3 regions of the Dorea sp. MB18-49 genome follow, and region 3 is predicted to be linked to each of the others. Evidence: predicted binding sites of a transcription regulator. Region 3 holds the regulator's gene; each other region holds the start of a gene.
What was found. The regulator Rex, encoded in region 3, represses fermentation and respiration genes when NADH is low (regulators of the CRP and FNR family bind a similar motif). The targets are predictions, from matches to a motif close to ATTGTTAANTANTTAACAAT.
Positions count from the first base shown of each region.

Region 1: the regulator Rex is predicted to act here: its motif matches at 3,367-3,386, upstream of gap (type I glyceraldehyde-3-phosphate dehydrogenase).
Region 2: the regulator Rex is predicted to act here: its motif matches at 8,364-8,383, upstream of NCY30_RS03360 (phosphoketolase family protein).

Region 1 covers NZ_JAMOYX010000001.1:241,993-253,313, reverse strand. The annotation lists gene gpmI (2,3-bisphosphoglycerate-independent phosphoglycerate mutase) at 1-155, opposite strand, end outside; gene tpiA (triose-phosphate isomerase) at 251-1,000, opposite strand; gene NCY30_RS01315 (phosphoglycerate kinase) at 1,020-2,213, opposite strand; gene gap (type I glyceraldehyde-3-phosphate dehydrogenase) at 2,306-3,319, opposite strand; gene NCY30_RS01305 (histidinol-phosphatase HisJ family protein) at 3,470-4,306, opposite strand; gene mnmA (tRNA 2-thiouridine(34) synthase MnmA) at 4,354-5,439, opposite strand; gene nifU (Fe-S cluster assembly scaffold protein NifU) at 5,455-5,898, opposite strand; gene nifS (cysteine desulfurase NifS) at 5,976-7,172, opposite strand; gene NCY30_RS01285 (RrF2 family transcriptional regulator) at 7,239-7,703, opposite strand; gene NCY30_RS15285 (polysaccharide biosynthesis protein) at 7,840-9,165, shown strand; gene NCY30_RS01275 (hypothetical protein) at 9,264-9,803, opposite strand; gene NCY30_RS01270 (NUDIX hydrolase) at 9,868-10,410, opposite strand; gene rny (ribonuclease Y) at 10,609-11,321, opposite strand, start outside.
Region 2 covers NZ_JAMOYX010000005.1:55,414-66,734, reverse strand. The annotation lists gene NCY30_RS03390 (sensor histidine kinase) at 1-256, shown strand, start outside; gene NCY30_RS03385 (ABC transporter substrate-binding protein) at 183-1,526, shown strand; gene NCY30_RS03380 (ABC transporter substrate-binding protein) at 1,645-2,943, shown strand; gene NCY30_RS03375 (carbohydrate ABC transporter permease) at 3,078-3,920, shown strand; gene NCY30_RS03370 (carbohydrate ABC transporter permease) at 3,920-4,759, shown strand; gene NCY30_RS03365 (LysR family transcriptional regulator) at 4,923-5,822, shown strand; gene NCY30_RS03360 (phosphoketolase family protein) at 5,958-8,333, opposite strand; gene NCY30_RS15180 (glucose PTS transporter subunit IIA) at 8,537-9,673, shown strand; gene NCY30_RS03350 (6-phospho-beta-glucosidase) at 9,740-11,173, shown strand.
Region 3 covers NZ_JAMOYX010000056.1:237-8,376, forward strand. The annotation lists gene NCY30_RS13085 (hypothetical protein) at 1-1,279, shown strand, start outside; gene NCY30_RS13090 (GntR family transcriptional regulator) at 1,294-1,947, shown strand; gene NCY30_RS13095 (NADP-dependent isocitrate dehydrogenase) at 1,987-3,186, shown strand; gene abc-f (ribosomal protection-like ABC-F family protein) at 3,299-5,233, opposite strand; gene NCY30_RS13105 (redox-sensing transcriptional repressor Rex) at 5,399-6,040, shown strand; gene NCY30_RS13110 (NAD(P)H-hydrate dehydratase) at 6,142-7,644, shown strand; gene alr (alanine racemase) at 7,647-8,140, shown strand, end outside.

The DNA.
Region 1 (11,321 bases), on a different contig from region 3:
ACTGCAAGTCCGCTGGCATTTCCTTTTACACATGGATATTCTGACATCAGTTTATCCATAACAGGTGTTTTTGCCATAGCAATTGCATTACCTTCTGTCTTTTCATTCAGTCCATAACCGTCTAAGATCATAAGTACTGTTGGTTTCTTACTCATTTTTAATATCACCTTTCGTCTTAAATATCACTTTTACAGCATAAAACCGCAGGAAGCAGTCAAACGAAAGCCTCCTGCGGCTGATTTTCTAAATCTTATTTGTAGTTTACGATCTTTCCGAAATCAGCTTTCAGAGATGCTCCACCTACAAGTCCGCCGTCGATATCAGCCTGAGCGAATAACTCTGCTGCATTTCCAGCGTTTACAGATCCGCCGTACTGGATACGGATAGCTTCTGCTGTAGCTTCATCATATACTTCAGCGATGCATGCACGAATACCAGCGCAAACTTCTTCAGCCTGCTCTGTAGTAGCTGTCTTACCTGTTCCGATAGCCCAGATTGGCTCGTAAGCGATCACTGCTGTCTTAGCCTGATCAGCTGTTACATTCTGGAATCCAACTTTAACCTGCTGACGGATGAAGTCCATTGTTACACCCTGTTCTCTCTGCTCCAGAGTCTCTCCACAGCACATGATTGGTGTAATACCATGCTCGAAAGCTTTCAGCATTTTCTTATTTACTGTCTCGTTTGTCTCTGCAAAGTATTCTCTTCTTTCAGAGTGTCCAAGAACAACGTATTTTACTCCTGCATCTGTAAGCATAGCCGGAGAGATTTCTCCTGTATATGCTCCGCTTTCTTCAAAATACATATTCTCAGCACCAACCTGGATATTTGTTCCCTTTACAGCCTCTGCTACAGGGATAATGTCGATTGCAGGTACGCAGAATACTACGTCTACATCTTCATTAGCTACTAATGGTTTTAATTCTTCAACTAAAGCTACTGCTTCACTTGGAGTTTTGTTCATTTTCCAGTTTCCGGCTACGATTTTCTTTCTTGCCATCTTTCCAAATCTCCTTATTCTATTTATCGTTAGCTGCTGCTACACCCGGGAGTTCTTTTCCTTCAAGGAATTCAAGAGAAGCTCCACCACCTGTTGAAATGTGTGTCATCTTATCTCCATATCCCAGCTGGTTAACTGCTGCTGCAGAATCTCCTCCGCCGATGATTGTTACAGCGTCTGTGTCTGCAAGTGCTTTTGCAACCGTTTCTGTTCCTTTTGCAAATTTAGGCATCTCGAAGCATCCCATTGGTCCGTTCCATACAACTGTCTTAGCATCTTTTACTGCATCGCTGAAGATCTTAGCTGTCTCTGGTCCGATGTCGAGTCCTTCCCATCCTTCTGGGATCTCTCCAGCTTTTACTACCTGAGTATTTGCATCATTAGAGAAATCATCTCCGACAACGTTATCTACAGGAAGAAGAAGTTTTACACCTTTGGCTTTTGCTTTTTCGATCATGTCAAGTGCATACTGGCAGTAATCTTCTTCCAGAAGGGATTTTCCGACTGTTCCGCCCTGTGCTTTTGCAAATGTATATGCCATTCCTCCACCGATGATCAGAGTATCTACTTTGTCAAGAAGGTTCTCAATTACAGAAATCTTGCTTGAAACTTTTGCTCCGCCAAGGATTGCTACGAATGGTCTTTCCGGATTGTTGACTGCATTTCCAAGGAAATCAATTTCTTTCTGCATAAGGTATCCAACAACTGCTGTATCTACGTATTTTGTAACTCCTACGTTAGAGCAGTGTGCACGGTGTGCTGTTCCGAATGCATCGTTAACAAATACGTCGCAAAGAGAAGCGAGATCTTTACTGAATGCATCTTCATTCTTTGTCTCTTCTGCTCTGTAACGTGTGTTTTCAAGGAGGATAACATCTCCATCTTTCATCTCAGCTACTGCTGCTTTCGCATTTGGTCCAACAACTTCCGGATCAGCTGCAAATTTTACTTCCTGTCCAAGGAGTTCTGAAAGGCGAACTGCTACAGGAGCAAGAGATAATTCTGGAACCGGCTGTCCCTTTGGCTTTCCAAGATGAGAGCAAAGGATAACCTTTCCGCCATCAGCGATTAATTTTTTGATTGTAGGAAGTGCTGCAACAAGACGATTCTCGTCTGTAATCTTTCCATCGATAAGCGGAACGTTGAAGTCACATCTTACAAGTACTTTTTTCCCTTTTACGTTAATGTCATCTACAGATTTTTTATTAAGCATAGTACTGCCTCCTGGTTATATATTTTATAACTGCAAAAAGGGTCCGGCCCAATAAGACCGGACCCTTTGTGAGTCTTAATTCATGCTCTAAATTATGCTAATTCAGAGAAGTATTTGATTGTTCTTACCATCTGGCTTGTGTATGAGTTCTCATTGTCATACCAAGAAACAACCTGAACTTCTGTAGTTCCGTTTTCCAGTGGAAGTACCATTGTCTGAGTAGCATCGAATAATGAACCATATCTCATTCCAACGATATCGCTAGATACGATTTCATCTGTGTTGTATCCGAAGGACTCTGTAGAAGCTGCTTTCATAGCTGCGTTGATTTCATCAACTGTTACATGTCCTTTTACAACTGCTGTAAGGATTGTTGTAGATCCTGTAGGTGTTGGTACACGCTGAGCAGATCCGATTAACTTTCCGTTCAGTTCTGGGATAACAAGTCCGATTGCTTTTGCAGCACCTGTGCTGTTAGGTACGATGTTAACTGCAGCTGCACGAGATCTTCTGAGGTCACCTTTTCTCTGTGGTCCGTCAAGAGTCATCTGATCTCCTGTGTAAGCGTGAATTGTGCACATGATACCAGACTCGATTGGTGCAAGATCGTTAAGAGCTTTTGCCATTGGAGCCAGGCAGTTTGTTGTACAAGAAGCTGCAGAAATTACTGTATCTTCTGGTTTCAGTGTTTCGTGGTTTACGTTATATACGATAGTTGGCAGGTCGTTTCCAGCTGGTGCGGAAATAACAACTTTTCTTGCTCCTGCTTTGATATGAGCAGATGCTTTTTCTTTAGATGTATAGAATCCTGTACACTCCAGAACTACGTCTACACCAATCTCTCCCCAAGGAAGTTCTTCAGCGTTAGCTTTAGCATAGATTTTGATTTCTTTTCCATCAACGATGATAGAATCATCTGTTGCTTTTACAGTATCAGCTAAAGCGTATTTTCCCTGTGAAGAATCATATTTTAACAGGTGTGCAAGCATCTTAGGAGATGTTAAGTCGTTGATTGCTACAACTTCATATCCTTCTGCTCCGAACATCTGTCTGAATGCAAGACGTCCAATACGTCCAAATCCATTAATCGCTACTTTTACTGCCATGATTAATTCCTCCTAAAGTTTGTTTATTAACTACTTATGCAGTCTACATTGTGAAATCTTTCTCAAGCCCTTTAGAAGCTCTATCAAGACCTCTCAACTGCTAATAATTGTACTTTATCTGATACAAAATTTCAAGAGGTTTTCCTATTTTTATATAAGTTGCTTAAAAACAGGCTTTTGTTCAAAAAATTCTGTATAATATTTAAAGCCACAGGACTTCAAAATTTCTTCTGCCTTTGCAAAATCATACGCAATATGCTCAGGTTTATGTGCATCGGCTCCAATCGTAATGATCTCACCGCCAAGCTCACGATAACGCTTCAATACATCCGGATGTGGATGTGCGAACGGAAGTCCATACTTCAATCCGGCCGAATTCACTTCCAGACCCTTTTCCTTCTCAATCAATAGTTTCAAAATCTCGTCTATAATATCCGCATAATCTGTATACGAATATTCTTTTTCCCTTGATTTTCCATATCTTACAACATAATCCAGATGACCAAGTGTCTGAAAGCAGTCCGAAGTTCTCACATTTTCCAGCGTTGTCTCCATCATCAGACGGTACGCCTCTTTGTCAGTACGGTCTGTAAAAAGCTTTTCTGCCGCAGGATCAGTATATAATATGTTCCCTTCCGCATCTTTCTTATACGGAACATTGTGAACCGATCCAATCACGAAATCAAACGGATATTTCTTCGTCAGTTCTTCATAATAATCTTTCAGATATGTCCTAAGTCCCAGTTCTATTCCAATCCTGATATTCAGTTTTCCTGCATATTCTTCCTGAAGTTTCTGCATTTCCACAAAATAAGCATCCACATCAAAGATACCTTCTTCTCCCCATTCCAGATCATCCTTGTCAAAATGATCCGTAAAGCAAATGGTTTTCAACCCTTTTCTGACTGCCTCATCCGCCATATCGCGTGGACAGGCTTCGGAATCCGTTGAAAACCATGTGTGCATATGCATATCCGCCTGTATCATAACTTATTCCTCTTTATTTTGTATTTTATCAATATTCTTTATGTTTCCTACTTATCCGCAATGATCGTTCCGCCGCCAAGTACATATTCTCCGTCATATAATACGACAGCCTGTCCCGGTGTGATCGCTCTCTGCGGCTCTTCAAATGTACAGAGGATCTCATCTTCTCCCGTCTTTTCAACGGTACACCATGCACCTCTGTGATTATAACGAATCTTCGCCCACACTCTTTTCGGCTCTGTCAGATCTTCTACCGTCATGAAATTCACCTGATCTGCGCGCACATAACGGGACATAGATTCCTCATTTGATCCCACTACAACTTCATTGGTTTCCGGGCGGATCTCCAATACGAACACCGGATGTCCGAGAGACAATCCCAGACCTTTTCTCTGTCCCACCGTATAATGAATGATTCCTTTATGTTTTCCGACAACCGTTCCATCCGAAAGCACGAAATTACCCGGCGTAATCTTTGCATCTGAATTTTCTTCGATATAAGACGCATAATCTCCATCTGACACAAAACAGATATCCTGACTGTCCGGCTTATGTGCAACAAGAAGGCCTATTTCATCTGCCATTGCACGGATCTGATCTTTTGTATATTCTCCAACCGGCATCAGTGTCTTCGAAAGCTGATCCTGTGTAAGGTTATAAAGTGCATATGTCTGATCTTTTGCCGCAGTCGCAGAATTACGGATTGCATATCTTCCATTCGACAGCTTCTCTACCCTGGCATAATGTCCCGTTGCTATATACTCCGCACCAATATCAAGGCTTCGCTTTAACAATGATTCCCATTTCACATATCGGTTACAGGCGATACACGGGTTCGGCGTTCTGCCATGCAGATAATCATCGATAAAATAATCAATGACATTTTCTTTAAATTCTTTTTTAAAATTCATGACATAATACGGAATATCCAGCGCTGCTGCCACTCTTCTGGCATCATCCACTGCACTGAGTCCACAACAGCCGCCATGTTCTTCCATCGCGGCTTCTTCTTCATCCTGCCAGATCTGCATCGTGACTCCTATTACATCATATCCCTGATTTTTTAAAAGCCAGGCTGCCACGGAGGAGTCAACCCCTCCGGACATCCCGACTACAACTTTTTTCTTTTCCATATAAAGTTCTCCGGCTTAATATTCTTCCTCTTCCGCCTCTTCACCTTCGTGAATATCAGACTTCGGTTTCTTGAGTCCTTCAATCTTGATATCATGCTTTTCTGCATAATCCCATAAAGCTGCGTGGATTGCTTCCTCTGCAAGCAGTGAGCAGTGCACTTTTACCGGCGGAAGTCCATCCAGAGCTTCCATAACTGCTTTATTCGTAACTTCCATAGCTTCCTGGATTGTCTTTCCTTTTACCATCTCTGTTGCCATACTGCTTGTTGCAACTGCGGCACCACATCCGAATGTTTTAAATTTTACATCACGGATGATCTGATTGTCGTCGATATCAAGGTAAATTCTCATGATATCTCCACATTTTGCATTTCCTACGGTTCCAACGCCACTGGCATTTTCAATTTCTCCTACATTTCTTGGATGTTCAAAATGATCCATTACTTTTTCTGAATACATATCTAAATTACTCCTTTTGTCTTTTTATCTAAATGTTTTGACTGTTTTGTCCGAATGTGTTCTGTACACAATCTGAATTATTTCTCGCCCTGTTTTTTCTGTTTTTTAATGAAGTCTTCATACAGAGGAGACATTTCTCTTAAGTGCGCAACGATCTCTTTCAGATTATCTACAACATAATCGATATCTTCTTTTTCAATTTCTTCGTTCAATGTCAGTCTTAATGATCCGTGAGCGATCTCATGAGGCAGACCGATGGCAAGCAGAACGTGTGATGGGTCTAATGATCCGGATGTGCATGCAGATCCGCTTGATCCACAGATTCCTTTCATGTCAAGTTTGATCAGAAGCGACTCACCTTCTACGAACTGGAAGCTGAAGTTTGCATTATTTGGAAGACGGTCTGTTCTGTGTCCGTTCAGACGACAGTATGGAATTTCATTCAGCACTCTGTCGATCAGATAGTCTCTGACTTCTCTTTCTTTTGCTGTTCTTTCTTCCATGTTGGCTGCTGCACGTTTTGCTGCTGTTCCGATTCCTACGATTCCAGGAACATTCTCTGTACCTGCACGACGCTTTCTCTCCTGTGCTCCACCATGGATAAACGAACGGATCTTTACGCCCGTACGGATATACATGATTCCGATTCCCTTTGGTCCGTTGAACTTGTGTCCGCTGGCGCTTAACATATCAATGTGGCATTCATCTACATTGATCGGAAGCTGTCCGAAAGCCTGTACTGCATCGGTATGGAACAGAATGCCATGTTCATGAGCGATCTCACCGATTTCCTTGATTGGCTGGATGGTACCGATCTCGTTATTTGCAAACATAACAGAGATCAGGATAGTTGTCGGACGGATCGCTGCCTTTAAGTCATCCAGTTTTACTTTTCCGTCTTCATCTACATCAAGGTATGTTACCTCAAATCCTCTTTTTTCAAGATACTCTGCTGTATGAAGAATCGCATGATGCTCGATCTTTGTTGTAATGATATGGTTACCTTTGTTCGCATAAGCTTCGGCTGTACATTTTAAAGCCCAGTTATCAGATTCAGATCCACCGCCTGTAAAATAGATCTCATTTGATTTTGCACCGATCATTTCAGCGATTGCATCTCTCTGCTGGTTGATCACTTCTTTGTTTGCAGCGGCAAAGCTGTAAACACTGGATGGATTTCCGAATTTTTCTGTAAAATACGGAAGCATTGCTTCTACAACTTCCGGTGCTGTCTTTGTTGTTGCTGCATTATCAAGATATAATAATTTACTCATTTTATCTCCTCCATTTTCTTTGTATATTCTGTAATGTTTTTGTTTATCAGAATTTTTGTCTGCCGATTACTGGCTGCACTTTGGATTTTCACATTCTCCGTCCGGATTAATGCTTTTACTCTCCTGTATCAGCTCATCCAGCATGATCTGATTCACCGTATCATTAATACTGTCATTAATCTTCTGCCATACATACTTTGTCACGCATCCGTCCGATGCCATGCAGCCTTCTCCTGTTGTAGTATCAAATGCCGCACATTTGACCGGCTCCAGACTTCCCTCCAGTGCTCTTAAGATATCTCCGACAGAGATTTCCGACGGTTTTTTCGCCAGTACATATCCGCCAGAGGCTCCACGAATACTTTTCACCAGCCCTGCCTTTTTCAGAAGTGCAACAAGCTGTTCCAGATAGCGTTCTGAAATTTCCTGTCTTGCGGCCACGCTTCCGATCGACACCGGTTCTTTCTCACTGTATCTGGCAAGATCTATCATGGCACGCAGTCCATATCTACCCTTCGTGGAAAGTTTCATCTTATCACCTCTTTTTAATCCCCAGTATTTTACTAGGATTTTTACTCCTGTAGAATATCACTGCTTTTTAGTTCTGTCAAGCACTATTCTTGAATAACTTATAAAGATACAATTCTCATATATAAAGGAGCCGATTATGTCCGGAAAGCGCGCTCTCATCCGTGGAACAGCTATTTTGACCATTACAAGTTTTGTCACCCGTTTTATGGGATTTTTCTATCGCATTTTTTTGGGTCATACCTTTGGCGAAGAAAATGTAGGCCTTTATCAACTTGTATTTCCTGTATATGCCCTTGGCATCTCTTTTTCCTCTGCTGGAACCGAACTTGCTCTTTCCCGCTGCGTTGCACAGGAAAATGCTGCAGGCCATCCGGAAAAAGCAAAAGAATTATTAAAAACCGGCCTGATATTTACATTTGTTCTTTCCTGTATTCTGACCATTTTTTTACAGCACAATGCACATATGACCGCCATCTCTTTTCTCCATGATTCCAGATGCGAAGAACTGCTGATTTTATTGTCCTATACGTTTCCTTTTGCTTCAATCCACAGCTGCATCTGCGGCTATTCGCTTGGCTTAAAGCAGACAAAAATTCCTGCTGTTTCCCAACTTTTTGAACAGACATTCCGTATTTTATTCGTGTTTCTTTTCTGTTATTACCGCACCAGCCATCAGCTGGATCTTTCCATCTCTTTTGCCGTTGTTGGTCTTGCTATGGGGGAGATCTTTGCATCTTGCTATTGCCTGTACTCTATACACCACACAGCTTCGAAACAAGTGCAGAATTTGCTTTCTGCAAGTACTTTCTGCATCCATCTTTCCAGGCTTTTCAGACACGCCTTTCCTCTTACTGCCAGCCGGGTATTATTGAACATTCTGCAAAGTATAGAAGCCGTATCCATCCCCGTTTTTCTTCAGTATTCCGGAATGTCTTCTTCTCTGTCTTTGCAGGTATATGGAGTTCTGACCGGTATGGCACTTCCTTGTATTCTGTTTCCTTCTGCTATTACCAACGCTGTATCCTCCATGCTTCTTCCTACAGTGGCCGAAATTCAGGAAATGAAAGAGAAGCGCAGACTTCAGGCTATCATTTCAAAAATCGCTTGTTCCTGCATATTTCTTGGATGTTTCTGTTGTATTTTCCTGCTAATATCCGGGAAATGGATTGGAATCTTTCTGTTCAAAAGTCCGCTTGCGGGTAGTTTTATTCTCACGCTTTCCTGGATTTGTCCGTTTTTATACACTAACACGGTTCTTCTTAGCATGATCAATGGTTTGGGAAAAACTACTTTTTCTTTTATTATCAACTTTTTAAGTCTTTGCATACGGATTGCAGGTGTATGTCTTTTTATACCTATATGGGGCATAAACGGATATCTTACAGGTCTGCTGATCAGCCAGATCTTTTTGTTTTTGTGCTGTATACTTCGTCTCGTAATCTACATAAAGAATTTTTCATAAAAAGATCGACACACAGTATGTTTGCATTTCATACTATGTGTCGATCTTTATCGCCATGCGTTCGTAAGGAGCTGCCATTGGCAGGTCCTGTAGATCACCTACAATGTTTTCAGAAACATTCTGATAATGACAGGATTCACATAACATTCTGTTATCATTCCCAACAACACCAGCATTATCAGTTTTATAGTTTTTCCGGAATTCCACCTGACTACAGGATATTCCAGCATATATTCAAACAATAGTATCCCGGACAAAATATAGAATACGCCCTGTGGCATAACAGCAATCACGCAAAGGACAATCCCTTTAATTCCAAGTCTGGCAATGGCCGTACAGATCACCATTCCAACGCAAAAACCCAGCCATATTACTGTTAATATCACCGCACTTTTTCTATACCTTGTTCCAGCTGCCGCCGTAAGAATCAGTAGAAATACCCCTCTGTTTTTTATCAGGTACCAGAAATACTCCTCATATACGATCTCTAACCGGTTATATTGTTCCAGAAAAAACTGATTAAAAATTCCAATGTCGAGTATATACTCCTTCATCCAGAGATTCGCACTGCATATTCCCAGTACAAATCCTGTCATTCCAGCCAGAAGCACATATTTTTGTTTTGTCTGTATCTTCACATATCATTCTCCTTTTTTCAGATTCAGATATCTTATTATATGTGCTCTTTGGGTGGATATGATTTTATCCGTGCAGATACTTTGATTCATATGCAAGGATTGCTGCCATAGTTTTTGAATCCTGTATCTTTCCTTCAAAAATCATCTGTTTCAACTCATCCAATTCATAAGCTTTTACATCCACAAATTCATCTTCATCAAGGCTTTGCTCTCCCGGTATCAGATTTCTTGCGACAAAAACTTCGATTCTTTCATCGCAAAATGCAACCGTTGTCCGAATTGTAAGTATCCATTCCAGATTTTCAGAACTGTATCCCGTTTCTTCTTTTAGCTCTCTCGCTGCGCATACAATCCCCTCTTCATTCGGATCATCCAGTTTTCCAGCCGGAATTTCCAATGTGTCTCGTTCCAACGCATTTCGGTACTGTTTTACCATCAAGATCTTTCCATCCTCCATAACCGGGATAACTGCAGCAGCGCCGTCATGATGAATAAAGTCCCATTCTTCTGTATTTCCATTTGAAAATTTCATATGATCCTTGTATACTTTTAAAACCGTTCCCTGATACGCCAGATCTCTTCCTGTACGTATTACATCTTCACTCATTCTTACTTCCTCCTGCTATTCTTTCAAAAGTATCTTTTTTAACTTCAGCCACTCTACAGGATCTGCCACCTGTAGAACTTGCCCGTGGCAGCATCTTTCGGATGTTTGGTAACCGGCTGTTTCTCATACATACTTTTGTACACAAAATAAGAACCGGTTGACCAAAAATCAACCGGTTCCTGTCATTTCATTTATCTTCTACTTGGCATAGTCTGTAACTCGTGATTCACGAATTACATTAACTTTAATCTGTCCTGGATATTCTAATTCAAATTCAATCTGTTTCGCAATATCTCTGGCCAGTAATACCATATCTGCATCAGATACTTGTTCTGGAACTACCATAACACGAATCTCTCTACCTGCTTGAATTGCAAAAGATTTATCAACACCCTTGAACTGGTTGGTGATATCTTCTAATTGTTTTAACCTGTTTGTGTATGTCTCTAATGTTTCTCGTCTTGCGCCCGGCCTTGCTGCCGAAATCGTGTCTGCAGCCTGTACCACACACGCAATCAGAGTTTCCGGTTCTACATCTCCATGATGTGCCTCTACAGCATTGATAACTGTAGGAGATTCTTTGTATTTTCTACAAAGATCCACACCAATCTGAATATGTGATCCTTCTACATCATGATCGATCGATTTACCGATATCATGAAGAAGTCCTGCACGTTTTGCAAGTCTGACATCTAATCCGATCTCTCCCGCAAGAAGTCCGGATAACTGTGCCACTTCAATCGAATGCTTCAGTGCATTCTGTCCATAGCTTGTTCTGAACTTCATACGTCCGAGAAGTTTAATCAGTTCCGGATGAATTCCATGCACACCGACTTCCAGTGCCGCTGCTTCACCCTCTTCACGAATCATCGTGTCAACTTCTTTCTGCGCCTTTTCTACCATCTCCTCAA
Region 2 (11,321 bases), on a different contig from region 3:
ATTCAGTGTCTATAATAACGGAACTCCGATGGAAGAGCAGATGGCGGAGAAGTTAAACGGACTGTCAGAGATACCGGTGTCAAAAATGAAAGACAGTTTTGAAGACAAAAAACATGGTTATGGTGTGATAAATATTATTACGCGACTGCGGTTAAAGTATGGGGAGGATGTGAGATTTTTCTATGAATCGGATACAAATGGAACCGTCTGTGTTATCCAGATCCCGGATGATGGGAAAGAAAACAGTGAACAGTAGACGGATTATGGCAGCAGTGATGGTGATCGCCATGCTGACAGCACTGACCGGCTGTGCGGGAAAAGAGAATACACAGACCAGAAAAAAGAATAAAGTAGTAGAGATTCCAATGATCCTTACCGTAGATTCCAGTACTGGTAATAAGAATGAAGAGGAAGTGGTGGAGCGGTTTAACAGGGCATATAAAGGAAAGTATCATATAGATGTGGACTGGGTGATGGAGACGGAGGAAGAATACCGGAAGAATCTGAAACGTATGAATGTGACAGATGAATTACCGGCTATTATCACTGATCTGCGTATGCTTCCATCTTTCTATCAGATGATGATCAAGAAAGGCAGGATTGAGGACCTGACACCTTACATTAACGAAGATCAGGAATGGAAGGATATGATCGAACCGTCAGTAATGGAATCGGTCCGGGAAGAGGATGGAAAGATTTATCTGGGTCCGGTCAGTACGGCGGCATTCGCCTGTTCAGGGGTTTTCTGGAACCGGGAGTTATTTGAACAGGCAGGAATCAGCAGATTTCCTGAGACATGGGAGGAGTTCTGGGAATGTTGTGAGAAACTGAAAGCAGCAGGGATCACGCCGCTTGCCCTGCATACGGAAGGGACGGCATGGGCCGCAATGCTGCTTGCAACAGCAGAAGTAGCAGGAAGTGAAGAAGGTGCGGCATTCATGAAGCAATTATATCCGGATACCTATCAGAATGAACCGGGGCTGGAGATAGCCGGTACATTAAAAAAATTATTTCAATATACGACCCAGGATGCATTACATAATGATTTTGACGTAGCTCATGATAATTTCGTGGCAGGAAATGCAGCGATGATACCTAATGGTTACTGGATGATTGATCAGATTCCGGAGGAAATGCAGAAAAAAGTATGTTTTTCTACATTTCCGGAAAATAAACTGATAGGCTCACCGGAGACATTCGGCTGGGCAGTTGTATCAACTTATAGTGAAAAGGTGAAAAAAGGAGCAGTTGAGTTCCTCAAATTCAGAACGAAATTGAATAAAGAACAGAAAGAAGAATTGCTGAACAGCAGGACAAGACAGGAAGGAACGCTGTTGGATGATTATCTGAAGGCTTATACGGGAAATCCACAGATTGTACCGAATTATCAGGTGAAGTGGAATTCACTGCTGCAGGAGGATGTACTGGGAGAATGTCTGGCGGAACTGGCACAGGGAAAGATAACGGAGCAGGAATTCACGCAGGCAGAAGACGAAAGCATCCGGCAGTTTGAAGAAGAACAATAGATATGTTTTTTTGTATATCAGGTTGTTTTATTGATACAGGGTTTGAGCGCATTTCTGTTAATATAATGACAACAAGAGAAACGAAGGTTTCAAAAAAGAAAGGCGAGGGAAATGAATTATGAAAATGCGTAAAGTTGTATCAGCAATGCTGGTAGCAGCCATGGCAACAGGAATGGTTGCAGGATGTGGAAGCTCTTCTGACAGCAAGTCAGACAAGAAAGACGCAAAAGGAAAAGTATACTACTTAAACTTCAAACCAGAACAGGATGAGCAGTGGCAGGATCTGGCAAAAGAGTATACAAAAGAAACAGGAGTGGATGTAACAGTACTTACAGCAGCATCCGGAGAATACGAAAAGACATTAAAATCTGAGATGGCTAAGAGCAATGCTCCGACACTGTTCCAGGTAAACGGACCGGTTGGACTTGCAAGCTGGAAAGATTACTGCTACGATCTGAAAGATTCTGATGTTGCAAAACAGCTGACAAGTGATGATTTCGCACTGATGGACGGCGACAAGATGTCAGGAATCGCATACGTAATAGAAAGCTACGGAATCATTTACAACAAAGAACTGTTAAAGAAAGCAGGATACTCAGCTGATGATATCACTAACTTTGACAGCTTCAAGAAAGTTGTAGAAGATATCACAGCAAATAAGGACAAACTTGGATTCTCAGCATTTACATCCGCTGGTATGGACGGATCATCTGACTGGAGATTCAAAACTCATCTGGCAAACCTTCCAATCTACTATGAATACAAAGATGAAGGAATCGATAACACAGATGCTATCAAAGGAACATACCTTGATAACTACCGTCAGATCTGGGATCTCTATATCAACAACGCTACCTGCAAACCAACAGAGCTTTCTACAAAGACAGCTGACGATGCAACAGCAGATTTCGTAACAGGTGATGCAGTATTCTACCAGAATGGTACATGGGAATATAACAACATCAAAGACGTCGGAGATGACAATCTTGGAATCCTTCCAATCTACATCGGTGTAGAAGGCGAAGAAGATCAGGGAATCTGTACAGGTACAGAGAACTACTGGTGTGTAAACTCTAAAGCATCTGAAGACGACATTCAGGCAACACTTGATTTCATGAACTGGTGTGTAACATCTGATGATGGTGTAAAGGCAATGTGCAAAGACATGGGATTCACAATTCCATTTAAGAAGAACCTGAAATCAGACAACGTACTTGTTAACGAAGCAAACAAATATACAGAAGACGGAAAGACTCCTGTATCTTGGAACTTCTCAACAATGCCATCAGAAGAGTGGAAGAACGGAGTGGGTTCTGCACTGACAAGTTACGCAGCAGATCCGACAGATGCAAACTGGGCAAAAGTTACAACAGCATTCGTTGACGGATGGGCAAAAGAAGCTGCAGCAGCAAAATAAAAATAAAAATGTAACAATCAAAATAGTTATATGAAGTGAGTAGTGGCGGGCGGTTGCAAGAAACACCCGCCGCTTTTATGAAAAAGTGCAGGGAAATGAAGCGGAGATTCTCTGCATGGAAGGAGGAATTTATTATGGAAAAATCCATCAAACGTTATATGCCGATTTTCGTGCTTCCAACGTTTTTTGCATTTATTCTTGGCTTTATCGTTCCTTTTATTATGGGAATCTGGCTTTCATTTTGTAAATTTACAACCGTAACAGACGCGAAATTCGTAGGATTTTCAAATTACATAGAAGCACTGAAAGATACGGCATTCCGTCATTCATTCTGGTATACCGTACTGTTCGCGATTGCATCTCTTCTGATCATTAACATCATAGCATTTGCACTTGCAATGGCACTGACAAAAGAAATGCATGGAACAAATGTCTTCCGTACGATCTTCTTCATGCCGAACCTGATCGGTGGTATCGTACTTGGATATATCTGGCAGCTGATCTTTAACGGAGTTCTTTCCAGATATGGTACCGCACTTGCTCTGAATGAGTGGTATGGCTTCTGGGGACTGATCATTCTGGTCAGCTGGCAGCAGATTGGTTATATGATGATCATCTATATTGCGGGCCTTCAGTCCATTCCTGGTGATGTCATTGAAGCAGCAGAGATTGACGGAGCAAATAAGATCCAAACATTATTCAAGGTAACAATCCCGATGATGATGCCATCGATCACGATCTGTATGTTCCTGTCAATTACAAACGGATTCAAGTTATTCGATCAGAACCTGTCCCTGACAGCCGGTGAACCGTCTAAGATGTCTGAGATGATGGCGTTAAACATCTTCAATACGTTCTACGGACGTACCGGATGGGAAGGAGTCGGACAGGCGAAGGCAGTCATCTTCTTTGCAATCGTAGTTGTGATCGGTATGATCCAGTTACGTGCAACACGTTCTAAGGAGGTACAGCAGTAATGAAGAAAAAAACAAGTAAATTAAGCTGGTTTGGAACAGGTGCATTTGCGATCATCGGTATTGTATATATCATGCCGATCCTGATCGTGCTGATCAACTCATTTAAAAATAAAGTATTTATCAACAAAGAACCATTCAAACTTCCGACAAAGCAGACATGGGTAGGAATCGATAACTTCCTGTCCGCAATTGACAAATATGAACTGCTGGGTGCAGTCGGCTGGACTGTATTTATCACAGTTGGTTCCGTACTTGTGATCCTTGTATGTACTTCTATGTGTGCATGGTATATTACAAGAGTAAACAGTAAGTTTACAAAACTGTTATATTTACTCTGTGTATTTTCCATGGTTGTTCCGTTCCAGATGGTTATGTTCACCTTATCGCTGGTAGCTGACCGTACCGGTCTTCGTACACCTTGGGGAATCATCATCATTTACCTCGGATTTGGTGCAGGTCTTGCAGTATTCATGTTCTGCGGATTTGTAAAATCCATTCCACTGGAAATTGAAGAAGCGGCAATGATCGACGGATGTACACCACTTCGAACCTTTTTCTCTGTTGTACTTCCGATCATGAAGCCGACATACATTTCCGTAGGAATTCTGGAGACGATGTGGATCTGGAACGACTTCCTGCTTCCATACCTGGTACTGGATCTGAATAAGTATAAGACAATCTCAATTGCGATCCAGTATATGAAGGGAAGTTATGGACGTGTAGATATGGGTGCTGTTATGGCAGCGCTGATCCTTGCGGTAATTCCGGTAGTTATCTTCTATCTGGCTTGTCAGAAGCATATTATCAAAGGTGTTGCAGCCGGAGCTGTAAAAGGTTAATAAGGACAAAAAAGAGATTTGGCATTTGGATATGTCAGATCTCTTTTGGAATATGTAAAAGTATATAAGAAAAGTTGACAGCGGTGGAGAATGAAGATATCACTTGACATTTTTCACTTATTTTTTAAAATATAGTGAGAGATGAAGAGGAGTAGTTTTTATTATGAATTCAAATTTTGAATATTACAAAATATTTTATTATGTAGCAAAATATGAAAATCTTACCAAGGCGGCAACGGTACTGAAGACCAGCCAGCCGGCAGTCACGCGTACCATACACAAACTGGAAAATGAACTTGGCTGCCGCTTATTTACGAGGAGTAAGACCGGAATGCAGCTAACTCCGGAAGGCCGGACATTTTATGGATATGTAGCGGCAGGATGTGCCCAGTTTTTCAAAGGAGAGAATGATCTGAGTAATCTGATCTCGCTGGAGAACGGAACGATCTATATCAGCGCTACGGAGACGGCACTTCACTGTTATCTTTTTCAGGCAATGGAAGAATTCAACAGCCTGTATCCGAATGTGAGGTTTAAGATTCTGAATAACAGTACGACAGAGTCTGTGAATGCAGTAAAAGAAGGAAAAGTAGACCTTGCATTTGTATCGGCGAACCTTCAGGTAGCAAAACCTCTTCGGATGAAGATTCTGAGAAAATATCATGATATCCTGATCAGTGGAAACAGATTTGGAGAATTAAAGGATGATGGGAAAGAGGTTTCACTTAAGGAACTGGTGTCCTATCCGTGGATCAGTCTGACTGCAGAGACGATTACCAGACGTTTTCTAAATGAATATTTTGAAAAGAACAGTCTGACATTTACACCGGATATGGAGCTTGCAACGACGGATATGATACTTCCGGCGGTAAGGCACAATCTGGGACTTGGTTTCATCCCGGCGGAATTTGCAGATTCGGAACTTAAGTCCGGACAGGTATTTGAGATCAAAGTGAAAGAAAAGCTGCCGGAACGTAATATTATACTGATCTACGACGTGGAATATCCGCAAAGTATCGCGGCAAAAGAATTTCAGAAATTTCTGAAAGAAAAAGAAATGTAAAAACCCGGAAGCTTACATAAATTCGGATGATCAATAATGATCAGATAAAAGATAAAGGTATCGAATTGGAGTAAAATATTGTAAGCTTCCGGGCTTTTATTATATTAAAACAAACTAATCAATAGAGGACTTTTTTTATTTATGCCACTCCCAGTTACGGATCTCTTCAAGATCCTGTCCGTATTCGGCAATGTACTGTTTGTGCTCAACCAGCTTGTCGTTCATCTTCTGGATCAGGAATGATCCCTTGTTGCCAAGCTGTGGCAAGTGCATGATAGCATCTTTTACCAGGTTGAAACGGTCGATCTGGTTCTGTACACGCATATCGAATGGTGTAGTGATCGTTCCTTCTTCCTGATATCCATGAACGGAAATATTGTGGTTGTTACGTTCGTATGTAAGTTCATGGATCAGTGTCGGATATCCGTGGAATGCGAAGATGATCGGTTTATCTTTTGTAAAGATTGCATCATATTCTGCATCACTTAATCCGTGTGGATGTTTGTGATCTGATTCCATCTTGAACAGGTCAACAACGTTAACAACACGAATCTTGAGTTCTGGCATTTCATCACGAAGAATTGTAACAGCAGCCATTGTTTCAAGAGTTGGTGTGTCACCGCAGCAAGCCATAACAACATCTGGTTCTTCACCACAGTCGTTACTTGCCCAATCCCAGATACCGATACCCTGTGTACAGTGCTTAACAGCCTGTTCCATAGATAACCACTGGCAGCTTGGGTGTTTTGAAGCTACGATAGCGTTGACATAGTTCTTGCTCTTGATACAGTGATCGAAGCAAGAGAGTAAGCAGTTAGCATCCGGTGGGAGATACATGCGGACAACATCTGCTTTTTTATTAGCGATGTGATCCAGGAATCCTGGGTCCTGATGTGTAAATCCGTTGTGATCCTGCTGCCATACATTTGATGTCAGGATGAAGTTAAGAGAAGCAATTGGCTGTCTCCATGAAAGCTGGTTACATACTTTTAACCATTTTGCATGCTGAGCTGCCATAGAGTCAACGATACGGATGAATGCTTCGTAACTTGCGAAGAATCCGTGACGTCCTGTTAACAGATAACCTTCCAGCCATCCTTCACACATATGCTCACTTAACATACCATCCATGATACGTCCGTTTCTTGCAAGACAATCGTCTGTATCAAGAAGTCCGGCATTCCAGTCACGGTTCTGTGTTTCAAATACTTTGTATAAACGGTTAGACATACTTTCGTCAGGTCCGAAGATACGGAAGTTCTTGTTCTCTTCGTTTAATTCGAAGATGTCACGGATATATCCGCCAAGTTCGATCATATCCTGAGCCTTTGTCTTACCTGGTTCAACTTCGATTCCATAAGAACGGAAATCAGGAAGTCTTAAGTCTTTTAATAATAATCCACCATTTGCATGTGGGTTAGCTCCGAGACGGGCATCTCCCTTAGGTGCAAGTTCTGCAAGTTCTGGGATCAGGCGTCCGTTTTCGTCGAAGAGTTCTTCCGGATGATAGCTTTCCAGCCACTCTTTTAAGAGTTCCAGATGTTCTGGACTTTCCATTGTAAGTGGTACCTGATGTGCACGGAAAGATCCTTCAATCTGCTGACCGTCTACAACCTTTGGTCCAGTCCATCCCTTTGGTGTACGCAGAACGATCATTGGCCATACCGGACGCTCTGGATCATTGTTCTCACGTGCATTTTTCTGGATTGCTTTGATCTCTTCGATAACAGTATCCATTGTTTCTGCCATCTTCTTGTGCATTGTCATCGGATCGTCGCCTTCTACGAAGTAAGGTTTCCATCCACATCCTTTGAAGAAGTTCTCAACTTCCTCGTGGGAAATACGAGAGAAGATAGTAGGGTTACTGATCTTATATCCATTTAAATGAAGAATTGGAAGTACAGCACCGTCTGTAACTGGGTTCAGGAACTTGTTAGACTGCCATGAAGTAGCTAACGGTCCGGTCTCAGCTTCACCGTCACCGACAACAACTGTTGCGATCAGATCCGGGTTGTCGAATACAGCACCGAATGCATGAGCGATAGAGTATCCAAGCTCTCCACCTTCGTTGATAGATCCTGGTGTCTCTGGTGCACAGTGACTCGGAACTCCACATGGGAATGAGAACTGCTTGAACATCTTCTTCATACCTTCTTCATCCTGGCTGATGTTCGGATATACTTCGCTGTAAGAACCTTCCAGATATGTATTGGCAATTAAGAAGTTTCCGCCATGTCCAGGACCTGATAATAAGATCATATCCAGATCATAACGTTTGATCTCACGGTTGCAGTGTACATAGATAAAGTTCTGTCCTGGGACAGTTCCCCAGTGCCCAACGATTTTCTTCTTGATCTGATCCATTGTAAGTGGTTCTTTTAATAATGGATTGTCAAGAAGGTATAACTGACCGGCTGACAGATAGTTGGCAGCACGCCAGTAGGCATTCATCTTTTCAAGCATTTCCTGGGATAACGGCTGTTTCTCAAGACATGTTTTTGTGTCTTCCATATTCATACCTCTTTCTTAAAAATAATTTTTTGTGTTATTTTTTTAACCATTTGTAGAATAACACAATGAAAAGTATGCGTAAAATAGCAATTATGCATTGCAAATATAAGTTTTTGGTATGGATGGAGGAAAATGTACGAGAATGTGAAGTGAAGGCAGGCAATTCTTGAAGAAAGAGGAAAAACAAGGTATACTTTCACTATATAAAAAAGAAACTTCCGGATGCAGCCAAGCCGCTTTTGACACCACTGATCTGTTTTGTGATCATGGTTCCGGCCACAATCATAGTAATCGGACCGGCATCTGCGATTACAGCAAATGCAATTGCAAATGGCTACAATGCATTGGTAGCTTTCGCACCGGCACTTGCGGGAGCAATCATCGGTGGATTATGGCAGATAGTTGTTATCTTTGGCGTGCACTGGGGAATTACACCGGTCGTACTTGCCAACTTTGATATGAATGGATGTGATACATTCCAGGCATTCCAGACGATCGCTGTTGTCGCACAGGTGGCTGCAGCATTCGGAGTATTTATCAAATCAAGAAATAAAGAGTTTAAAGGTGTGGCACTTTCAGCCGGAGTGACAGGAATCTTCGGTATTACAGAGCCTACGATCTATGGTGTAACATTAAGACTTAAGAAGCCATTTATCTGCGGATGCGCAGGAGGGGCAATCGGAGCAGTTGTACTGAGCTTCTTCCATTCTGCATATTATGCATATGCCGGACTTCCAGGACTGCTTACGATTGTCAATGCAATCAGTAAAGATGCACCGATGTCGTTCATTGGTGAAGCACTGGCATGTGTGATTGCTTCTGTGATCACGATTGTGGCAATTCAGATTGTTGGATTCGATGATCCGGTGGATAAAGCAGAAGAAAAAGAAGAAAAAGAAATCGAAAGCCCACTGGCAGGAACAGTCATTCCGTTGAGCGAAGTACACGATGAGGTATTCGCAAGTGAGATGATGGGAAAAGGATGTGCGGTCATTCCGGAAGAGGGAAAGGTTTACGCACCGTTTGATGGTAAAGTTGTCGGATTGTTAGACAGCCATCATGCAGTTGGAATGGAAAGTACAGACGGAGTAGAAGTTCTGATCCATGTCGGTATGGATACTGTAAAACTGAATGGAAGATGCTTTACCATTCATGTAGAAGAAGGTGAGCAGGTGAAAAAAGGACAGCTTCTTCTGGAATTTGACATTCCGGGAATCAAAGAAGCCGGATATGAAGTGACTACACCGATTATTATTACAAACAGTGACGAATTCAATGATGTAGAGACGAAGGCAGAAGGAAAGGTAACTGTCGGAACGAAGCTTCTTGAATTATCTTAAAAATATAGAAAAAAGAGTGCGGAAATCTTTTCAAAGATTTCCGCATAAAGTGCAGGAGGAAGAATTATGGCATTATCAGATACATTTTTATGGGGCGGTGCGGTAGCTGCCAACCAGTTAGAAGGCGGATGGAACGAAGGCGGAAAAGGTCGGAGTGTCATTGATGTTATGACTGGCGGAAGCGCAACAAAGATGCGTGAGATTACAGACGGAGTAGTAGAAGGAAAGTATTATCCGAACCATGAGGCGGTAGATTTCTATCATGAATACAAAGGGGACATTGCCCTGATGGCAGAGATGGGATTCAAGTGTTTCAGGACAAGTATTGCATGGACGCGTATTTTCCCAAACGGTGACGAAACTGAGCCGAATGAAGAAGGTCTTAAATTTTATGATGATATGTTCGATGAATTATTAAAATATGGTATCGAACCGGTCATCACATTAAGCCACTTTGAGATGCCGTATCATCTGGCAAAGGAATATGGCGGATGGATCAACCGTAAGGTGATAGATTTCTTTGTACGTTATGCAGTAACCGTTATGGAACGTTATAAAGATAAGGTAAAATACTGGATGACATTCAATGAGATCAATAACCAGAGCAATACATCGGCAGACATCTTTGGATGGACGGATTCAGGAGTCCGTTTCTCGGAATATGATAATAAGAAGAAAGCCATGTATCAGGCAGCACATCACGAACTGGTGGCAAGTGCACTGGTGGTGAAGAAAGGCCATGAGATCAATCCGGACTTCCAGATCGGATGTATGTGTTCATTCGTACCGTTTTATCCTTATTCCTGCAACCCGGATGATGTTATGATCGCAACAGAGTGTATGCATGAAAGATATTATTTTTCAGATGTACATATCCGCGGTCATTATTCCGCATTTGCAAAGAAAGAATGGGAAAGAGAAGATACAAAACCAGTGATGGAGCCGGGAGATGAAGAGATTCTGGCAGAAGGTAAATGTGACTACCTGGGATTTAGCTATTATATGACCAATGCAGTAAAAGCGGATGTCAAGAAGGATACAGCAGAATCGCTGGACGGAAGTTCTCCAAATTCAATTGCTAATCCATATGTAAAGGCAAGTGACTGGGGCTGGCAGATCGATCCGGTGGGGCTGCGTTATGCACTGGTTACTTTATATGAACGTTATGAAGTACCTCTATTTATAGTAGAAAATGGCTTCGGAGCAATTGATATCCTGAAAGAAGATCATACTTGTGATGACGATTACCGTATTGCATATCTGAAAGAACATATTACAGAGATGAAGAAAGCAGTAGAGATAGATGGTGTGGATCTGATGGGATATACTCCATGGGGATGTATCGATCTGGTATCATTTACAACAGGTGAATTAAAGAAGCGTTACGGGTTCATCTATGTTGATAAAAATGATGACGGAACCGGAAGTGGAAAGAGATATAAGAAGAAATCCTTTGGCTGGTATCAGAATGTGATTCGGACAAATGGAGAAGAACTGTAATTGCTTCTAATTTAATAGTGCAGGAATCCCAAACAGGCTGATATTTTATATTAACATGTATAAAATATCAGCCTGTTTGCTATTTATAAGATTAAATACAACTTAGGTTGCTGTTTTGTAAAAATAATACAAGTGAGTACAAAATAAA
Region 3 (8,140 bases):
TTATGACGAGATTCCGAAAATCGCATTCAATGACCGAATTGTTCCGCATTGTATGCCGGATGAGATCTGGATCACAGATACAACATTCAGAGATGGCCAACAATCACGTGCCCCGTACAGTACTGAGCAGATCGTAACATTATATGATTATTTTCATCGTCTGGGTGGTCCGAAGGGAAAGATCAGACAGTGTGAATTCTTCCTCTATAGTAAAAAGGACAGAGACGCAGTCTACAAATGCATGGAAAAGGATTATAAATTCCCGGAGATAACAAGCTGGATCCGTGCGAGCAAGAAAGATTTCGAACTGGTGAAAGAGATCGGAATGAAAGAGACTGGTATTCTGGTAAGCTGTTCGGACTATCATATATTCTATAAACTAAAGATGACAAGACGTGAGGCAATGGAACATTATCTGTCTATCGTAAGAGAATGTCTTGAGACAGGAATCAGCCCGAGATGTCATCTGGAAGATATCACACGTTCCGACATCTATGGATTCGTCATTCCATTCTGTCTGGAACTTATGAAACTGATGGATGAGTATAAGATTCCGGTCAAGATCCGTGTCTGTGATACCATGGGATACGGGGTCAACTATCCGGGAGCTGTAATACCAAGATCTATTCCGGGAATCATCTATGGACTCAGAGTACATGCCGGTGTTCCAAGCGAACTGATCGAATTTCACGGACATAATGATTTCTATAAGGCAGTCAGCAATTCATCGACAGCATGGCTTTATGGTGCGTGCGGTGTGAACTGTTCACTTTTTGGAATCGGAGAGCGTACCGGTAATACACCACTGGAAGCGATGGTGTTCGAATATGCACAGCTTCGTGGCACACTGGATGGGATGGATACAACAGTTATCACAGAGCTTGCAGATTATTATGAGAAAGAGATCGGATATCATATTCCTTCAAGAACACCTTTTGTTGGTAAGAACTTTAATGTAACAAGGGCTGGAATCCATGCAGATGGTTTATTGAAGAATGAAGAGATCTACAACGTATTTGATACCGGAAAATTCCTGAACCGTCCTCCGCTTGTTGCAATATCTAACACATCCGGACTTGCAGGTATTGCACACTGGATCAATACATATTTTAAGCTGCCGGAGGACAAGAAAGTAGATAAGAACTCAGAACTTGTAAGTTCTGTAAAAGAATGGGTAGATAAGCAGTATGAAGAAGGACGAGTAACCGTTCTTACAGACGATGAGTTGATCAGAGTTATCGACGAAAACTGCAAGAGACTTGGTGTGGAATTGATATAGCAGAGGTGTTTTTAATGGAAGAATATCAGGACAGATCCTTACGAGGAAGAGTGTTCCGGCATCTGCGGGAAGATATTCTGAATGGGGTATATAAAAATCATGAAGAATTAAGGGAAGTAACAATCGGTGAAGAACTGGGGGTAAGCAGAACACCGGTAAGAGAAGCCTTAAGACAATTGGAGTTAGAAGGACTGGTTACGATCATTCCGAATAAAGGTGCGTATGTGACAGCCATTACCAGAAAAGATGTGAAAGATATCTATAAGATACGTTCGCAACTGGAAGGGCTGTGTGCCAACTGGGCAACGAAATATATTACGGATGCGCAGATTGAAGAACTGGAAGAAGTGATTCTTCTGTCAGAATTTCATTTGCATAAGAAGGGATCCGGACAGATTGAACAGATGTCAGAAATGGATGGTAAGTTTCATAAGATATTGTATGAGGCATCCAACAGCAGGATCCTGGAACATGTATTAACAGATTTTCACAAGTATGTACAGCTTGCCAGGACGATGTCTATTGAAGCACCGGAGCGTGCCGAGAAATCAATAGAAGAACACAGAGAAATCCTGGAAGCAATCAAGGCAAAAGATGCGGCAAAAGCAGAACAGCTTGCAAATGAACATATATTACACGTGATGGAAAATCTGCATCTGGAAGAATAATAAAAGATGCCGCGAACAGATAGAAAGGAGACAAATACCATGGCAAAAATTAAAATGACAACACCGATTGTAGAGATGGACGGAGACGAGATGACAAGAATTCTCTGGAAGATGATCAAAGAAGATCTTCTGGAGCCATATATTGAACTGAACACAGAATATTATGATCTGGGTCTGGAACATAGAAATGAGACAGATGATCAGGTAACAATCGATGCTGCTAATGCAACCAAGAAATATAAAGTTGCAGTAAAATGTGCAACAATCACACCGAATGCGGCACGTATGAAAGAGTATGATCTGAAAGAAATGTGGAAGAGTCCGAACGGAACGATCCGTGCAATACTTGACGGAACTGTATTTCGTGCACCGATTGTTGTAAAAGGCATTGAGCCATGTGTAAAAAACTGGAAAAAACCAATCACTATTGCAAGACATGCATATGGAGATGTATATAAAAATACAGAGATGAAGATTCCTGGACCTGGAAAAGTAGAACTGGTATACACGGCAGAAGACGGCACAGAGACCAGAGAACTGGTACACAACTATGCAGGACCGGGTGTTGCACAGGGAATGCATAACTTATGCGGATCTATTGAAAGCTTTGCGAGAAGCTGCTTTAATTATGCATTGGATACAAAGCAGGATCTGTGGTTCGCAACAAAAGATACGATCTCTAAGAAGTATGACCATACATTCAAAGATATTTTCCAGGAAATCTTTGACAAAGATTATGCCGAGAAGTTCAAAGAAGCCGGAATTACATATTTCTATACTTTGATCGATGATGCGGTTGCAAGAGTTATGAAATCAGAAGGCGGATATATCTGGGCATGTAAGAACTATGACGGAGATGTAATGAGTGATATGGTTTCTTCCGCATTTGGTTCTCTTGCAATGATGACATCTGTTCTGGTATCACCGGATGGAAATTATGAATATGAGGCAGCTCATGGAACTGTACAACGTCATTATTACAAGCATCTGAAAGAGGAAGAGACTTCTACAAACTCTGTAGCTACAATTTTTGCATGGACAGGTGCTCTTAGAAAACGTGGTGAGATGGATGGAAATGCCGAATTGGCAGCATTCGCAGATAAGCTTGAAAAAGCAACCATTGATACCATTGAAGAAGGTAAGATGACGAAAGATCTGGCATTGATCACGACACTGGAAAATCCAACCGTATTGAACAGCGAAGGATTTATTAAGGCAATTGCTGAAAAATTAAAATAGATAATATATATCTACAGGACCTGCCACCGGCAGCTCCTTACGAATGCATGGCAATATAAAAGCCCGCCCCAGAAGCTTTCTGGAGCGGGCTAAAAAGTTGCAAATCAGGCGTTTAAGCGTCTTCCGCTAATTCCTCCCATTTCATGTATAATTCTTCTAATTCTTCCGCTATTGCGGCTTTTTCTTTTGCGAGTTCCTGGCATTTTACAGAGTTGGTGAAAATCTCTTCCTGAACCATCAGGGCATCGATCTCACCGTCACGGCCTTCCAGTTCGCTGATACGTTCTTCAGTCTTTTTTAGCTCATTCTGACGTTTGCGAAGTCTTGCCTGGGCTTCCTTTTGCTCCTGCCAGCTGAGTTTTGACTCGGATACATTCTTGTCTGTACTGTTATCTGAAACGGATGAAGATGTAGAAGCTACTCCGGCATATGCAGTAGTGAGTTCTTCTTTTTTCTCCAGATAATAGTCATAATTTCCGATATAATTTACAAATGTATGATTGACAAGATCCAGAATCCGTGATGCAGTCTGATTGATGAAATAACGGTCATGAGAGACATAAAGTACAGTGCCGGTATAATCATTCAAAGCATTCTCAAGGATTTCTTTGGATGCGATGTCCAAGTGGTTGGTCGGCTCGTCGAGGATCAGGAAATTCGCTTCAGAGAGCATCAGTTTTGCGAGAGATACACGTCCGCGTTCCCCACCGCTCAAAGAACTGATCTGTTTGAAGACATCATCACCGGTAAAAAGAAATGCTGCAAGCACATTCCGGATTTCCGTATTCGTAAGAGTCGGATAATCATCGGAAATCTCGTCAAAAATTGTTTTCTCCATATGAAGGACATGATGTTCCTGATCGTAGTAGCCAATCTTAACATTGGAGCCAAGTGTATAAGTACCGGAATCAGCAGATACCACTCGGTTTAAGATCTTAAGAAGCGTAGTCTTTCCTGTTCCGTTATCACCGATTACTGCGACATGTTCACCACGTTTGATCTCGAGATTAACGTCTGTAAAAAGTTCCTGTCCGGGGAAAGATTTGCTTAAATGTTCAATAGTCAGAACATCATTGCCACTTACACAGGATGGTTCCAGTTTCAGATGTATATCTGTATTAACTTCTATCGGTTTTTCGATGGTCTGCATTTTTTCCAACATCTTTTCGCGGCTTTCGGCACGTTTGATGGATTTTTCGCGGTTGAAAGAACGAAGCTTTTCGATAACCGCTTCCTGATGCTTGATTTCCTGCTGCTGGTTAAGATATTCCTTCAGGCGTATGTCGCGAAGCTGCTGCTTCTTTGCTGCATAGTCGCTGTAATTTCCCATATAAGTACGAAGTTCTCCAAGCTCGATTTCAAGAACTTTCGTGACAACTTTGTTCAAAAAATAACGGTCATGAGACACGATCAGCACAGCTCCCTGATAGTTTAGAAGATAGGTTTCAAGCCATGCAATTGAATTCAGATCTAGATGGTTGGTTGGCTCATCAAGAAGCAAAATGTCTGGTTTCGTTAACAGAAGCTTGCCGAGAGATACACGGGTTTTCTGTCCTCCGGAGAGAGTGTCGACGGGTTTGGTGAAATCATTTTCCGTAAATCCAAGTCCCTTTAACACACCGGTGATCTCACTTTTGCAAGAATAGCCGTTCTCACGTTCGAAAGTGGCCGTAAGGCGGTTGTAAGTTTCCAGACGGTCGTTCAGGGCGTCACCGGAGAGATGCTTAAGTTCCATCTCGATCTCGCGGATACGGCGCTCCATAGCGATTATATCGGCCTTTGCGGTGCGGACTTCTTCATAGATCGTATTACCGCTTTGCATCTCTTGATGCTGGGCAAGATAGCCAAGTGTCTTACCTTTTGTCAGGATGACGTTGCCGTCATCCGGGGCTAATTCGCCTACAATCATTTTGAGCAGAGTGGACTTACCGGCACCGTTCGGTCCGACAAGAGCTGCTTTTTCGTGATCTTCTATATGGAAGGATCCATCTCTGACGATGAGGTGTTCACCGAAAGATTTCTGGATCCCGTGACATGCTAATATCATATATTTCCTCCTGAGTTATGGATAATTGATACGTTGGTATTCTCAAAATGCATTTACACATGCTACTTTATTATAACGGAAATTGCATAAAATTCAACAATAGTTTGACAATAATCTTTCAATTTTATATAATTATTTCAGACTATGATTGGAAGGGTGAAAACATTGGAAGAAAGAGAGATTTCTCGTGCGGTCATAAGAAGATTGCCGAGGTATTACAGATATTTGGGCGAACTGTTGGAAAATGGTGTAGAGCGGATTTCTTCGAACGATCTGAGTAAGCGGATGAAAGTAACAGCATCCCAGATCCGTCAGGATCTTAATAATTTCGGAGGATTCGGACAGCAGGGATACGGTTATAACGTTAAGTATTTATACACAGAGATTGGAAAGATATTAGGATTGGAAGAAGACCACAATATTATTATCATTGGTGCAGGTAATCTTGGGCAGGCACTGGCTAATTATGCAGCCTTCGAGAACCGTGGATTCATTCTGAAAGGAATCTTTGATGTGAATCCAAGACTTCAGGGAGTATCCATCCGTGGAGTTCCGATCCGTATGATGGATGATCTGAAAACGTTTGTTCAGAATAATGAGATTGATATTGCAGTTCTGACGATTCCGAAAGAGAAAGCAATTGAAGTTGCGAATATGCTGGTTGAGAACGGAGTACGTGCGATCTGGAACTTTGCACATACAGATTTGAACCTTCCGGATAATGTTGTTGTTGAGAATGTGCATCTGTCAGAAAGTCTGATGCAGTTGTCATACAATATCAGTCGTTACAAAGAGGACCATAAATAAACTATAATACAAGAAAGCGTGTAGGAGTAGTCTGGAATACGGACATATTTTTACACGTTCTTTTGTTGCAGAGATATATCTGATGGGAGATGAATAAATATATGAAACTTCTGGTTAATGCTGCACAGATGAAGGCTGCCGATCAGTACGCGATTCAGGAACTGGGCATTGCATCACTGGAATTAATGGAGCGTGCAGCAAATGCCTGTGTACAGACGATGCAAAGTGAGAATCTGGATCTTTCTTCTGTCTGTGTGGTATGTGGATCAGGGAATAATGGCGGAGATGGATTTGCCATCGCCAGGATCTTGAAGAATATGGGGTGTTCTGTGGATACTTATCTGGTCGGCAATCCAGAGCATTGTACACCGGAGACACGGGAACAGATAAGACGTCTTAAAGAATGTGGTGGTAAGATCACAGAAGATATCCCGCAGGATAACAGCTACAGCATAGTGATAGATGCCGTGTTCGGAGTCGGACTGAGCCGTAAGATTGAAGGTACATATCGTCAGGTGATTGAACGTATGAATCAGATGCAGGGTACAAAATTTGCAGTAGATATCCCATCAGGACTTTCAGCCTCTACGGGATGTGTGCTTGGTTGTGCATTCCACGCAGATGATACAGTGACATTCGAGGTGAAAAAGATCGGCCTTGAACTGGCGCAGGGCAGAGCATATGCAGGAAGAGTAACAGTAGCAGAGATTGGCATTTCGCATGAGCCGTTATTACAGGATGCAGATGTGATTCATTCTTTTGGAAGAGAAGAATATCGTAGAATGCTTCCGGAAAGACCGGAAGATTCTAATAAGGGAAGTTATGGAAGGCTTCTTGTGATCGCTGGAAGTAAGGGTATGGCAGGTGCAGCATATCTGAATGCCCATGCGGCTTATATGACAGGAGCCGGGCTTGTCAGAATCTATACACCAAAGGACAACCGCGAGATATTGCAGACACTTCTGCCGGAAGCAATCATAACGGCTTATGATGAATTTAATAAAGAAGAAGTACTAAAGCTTCTTAAGTGGGCAGACGGTGTGTGTATTGGTTCCGGCATTGGAAGAAGTACAACATCGGAGAAGTTATTGCGGACGGTTATAGAGTACGTGGATGTTCCATGCCTGATTGATGCAGACGGGTTAAATCTTCTGTCAGATAACAAAGATCTTCTTGATCGGCTGGCAGACCGGAAGTTCATATTTACGCCGCATATGAAAGAGATGTCTAGACTTACAGGCATCCCTGTGGAAGATCTTAGAGAAGACCGGATACAGATCCTGAAGAAATTCGCTGACGGATATCAGGTAACCTGTGTATTAAAAGATTCCAGAACACTGATCGCAGATAAGGCAAATGAAATCTGCCTGAATCTTACCGGGAACAGTGCGATGGCAAAAGCCGGTTCGGGAGATGTGCTGGCCGGTGTGATCGCAGGCTTTATGGTGCAGGAAAAAGATACGAAAAAAGCAGCCAGATTAGGTACATATGTACATGGTTTGGCCGGTGACCTTGCAAAATTTGAAAAAGGCGTATATAGTGTAATGGCAAGAGATCTGATAGAATATATCAGTAAAGCATTAATGAAACTGGAGGATGAATAGCAGTGAAACATTATACAAGAGTTTTAGCCAGAGTCGATTTAGATGCGGTTGAATATAATATAGAGATGATGAAGAAAAATATTCAGAAAGATACACAGATGATGGCAGTCATCAAGATGGATGGTTATGGACATGGTGCCGTTCAGATTGCAAAGCTTCTGGAACCCAAGGATTATATCTGGGGTTATGCAGTAGCTACGCTGGATGAAGCTATTTTATTAAAAGATGCATGTTTGAAGAAACCGGTATTGGTTCTTGGATGCATTTTCCCGGATCAGTGGGATACGATGATCCGCAATGAAGTACGTATGACTGTCTATAGTTATGAGATGGCAAAAGAAGTGTCAGAGCTTGCAGAAGCCATGGGCTGTAAAGTCTATGTACATATTAAGCTTGACACTGGAATGGCAAGACTGGGATTCCAGATTACAGAGGAGAATGCCGAAGAAATCGCAAAGATCAGTAAACTGCCGAACCTGGTAATGGAAGGAATGTT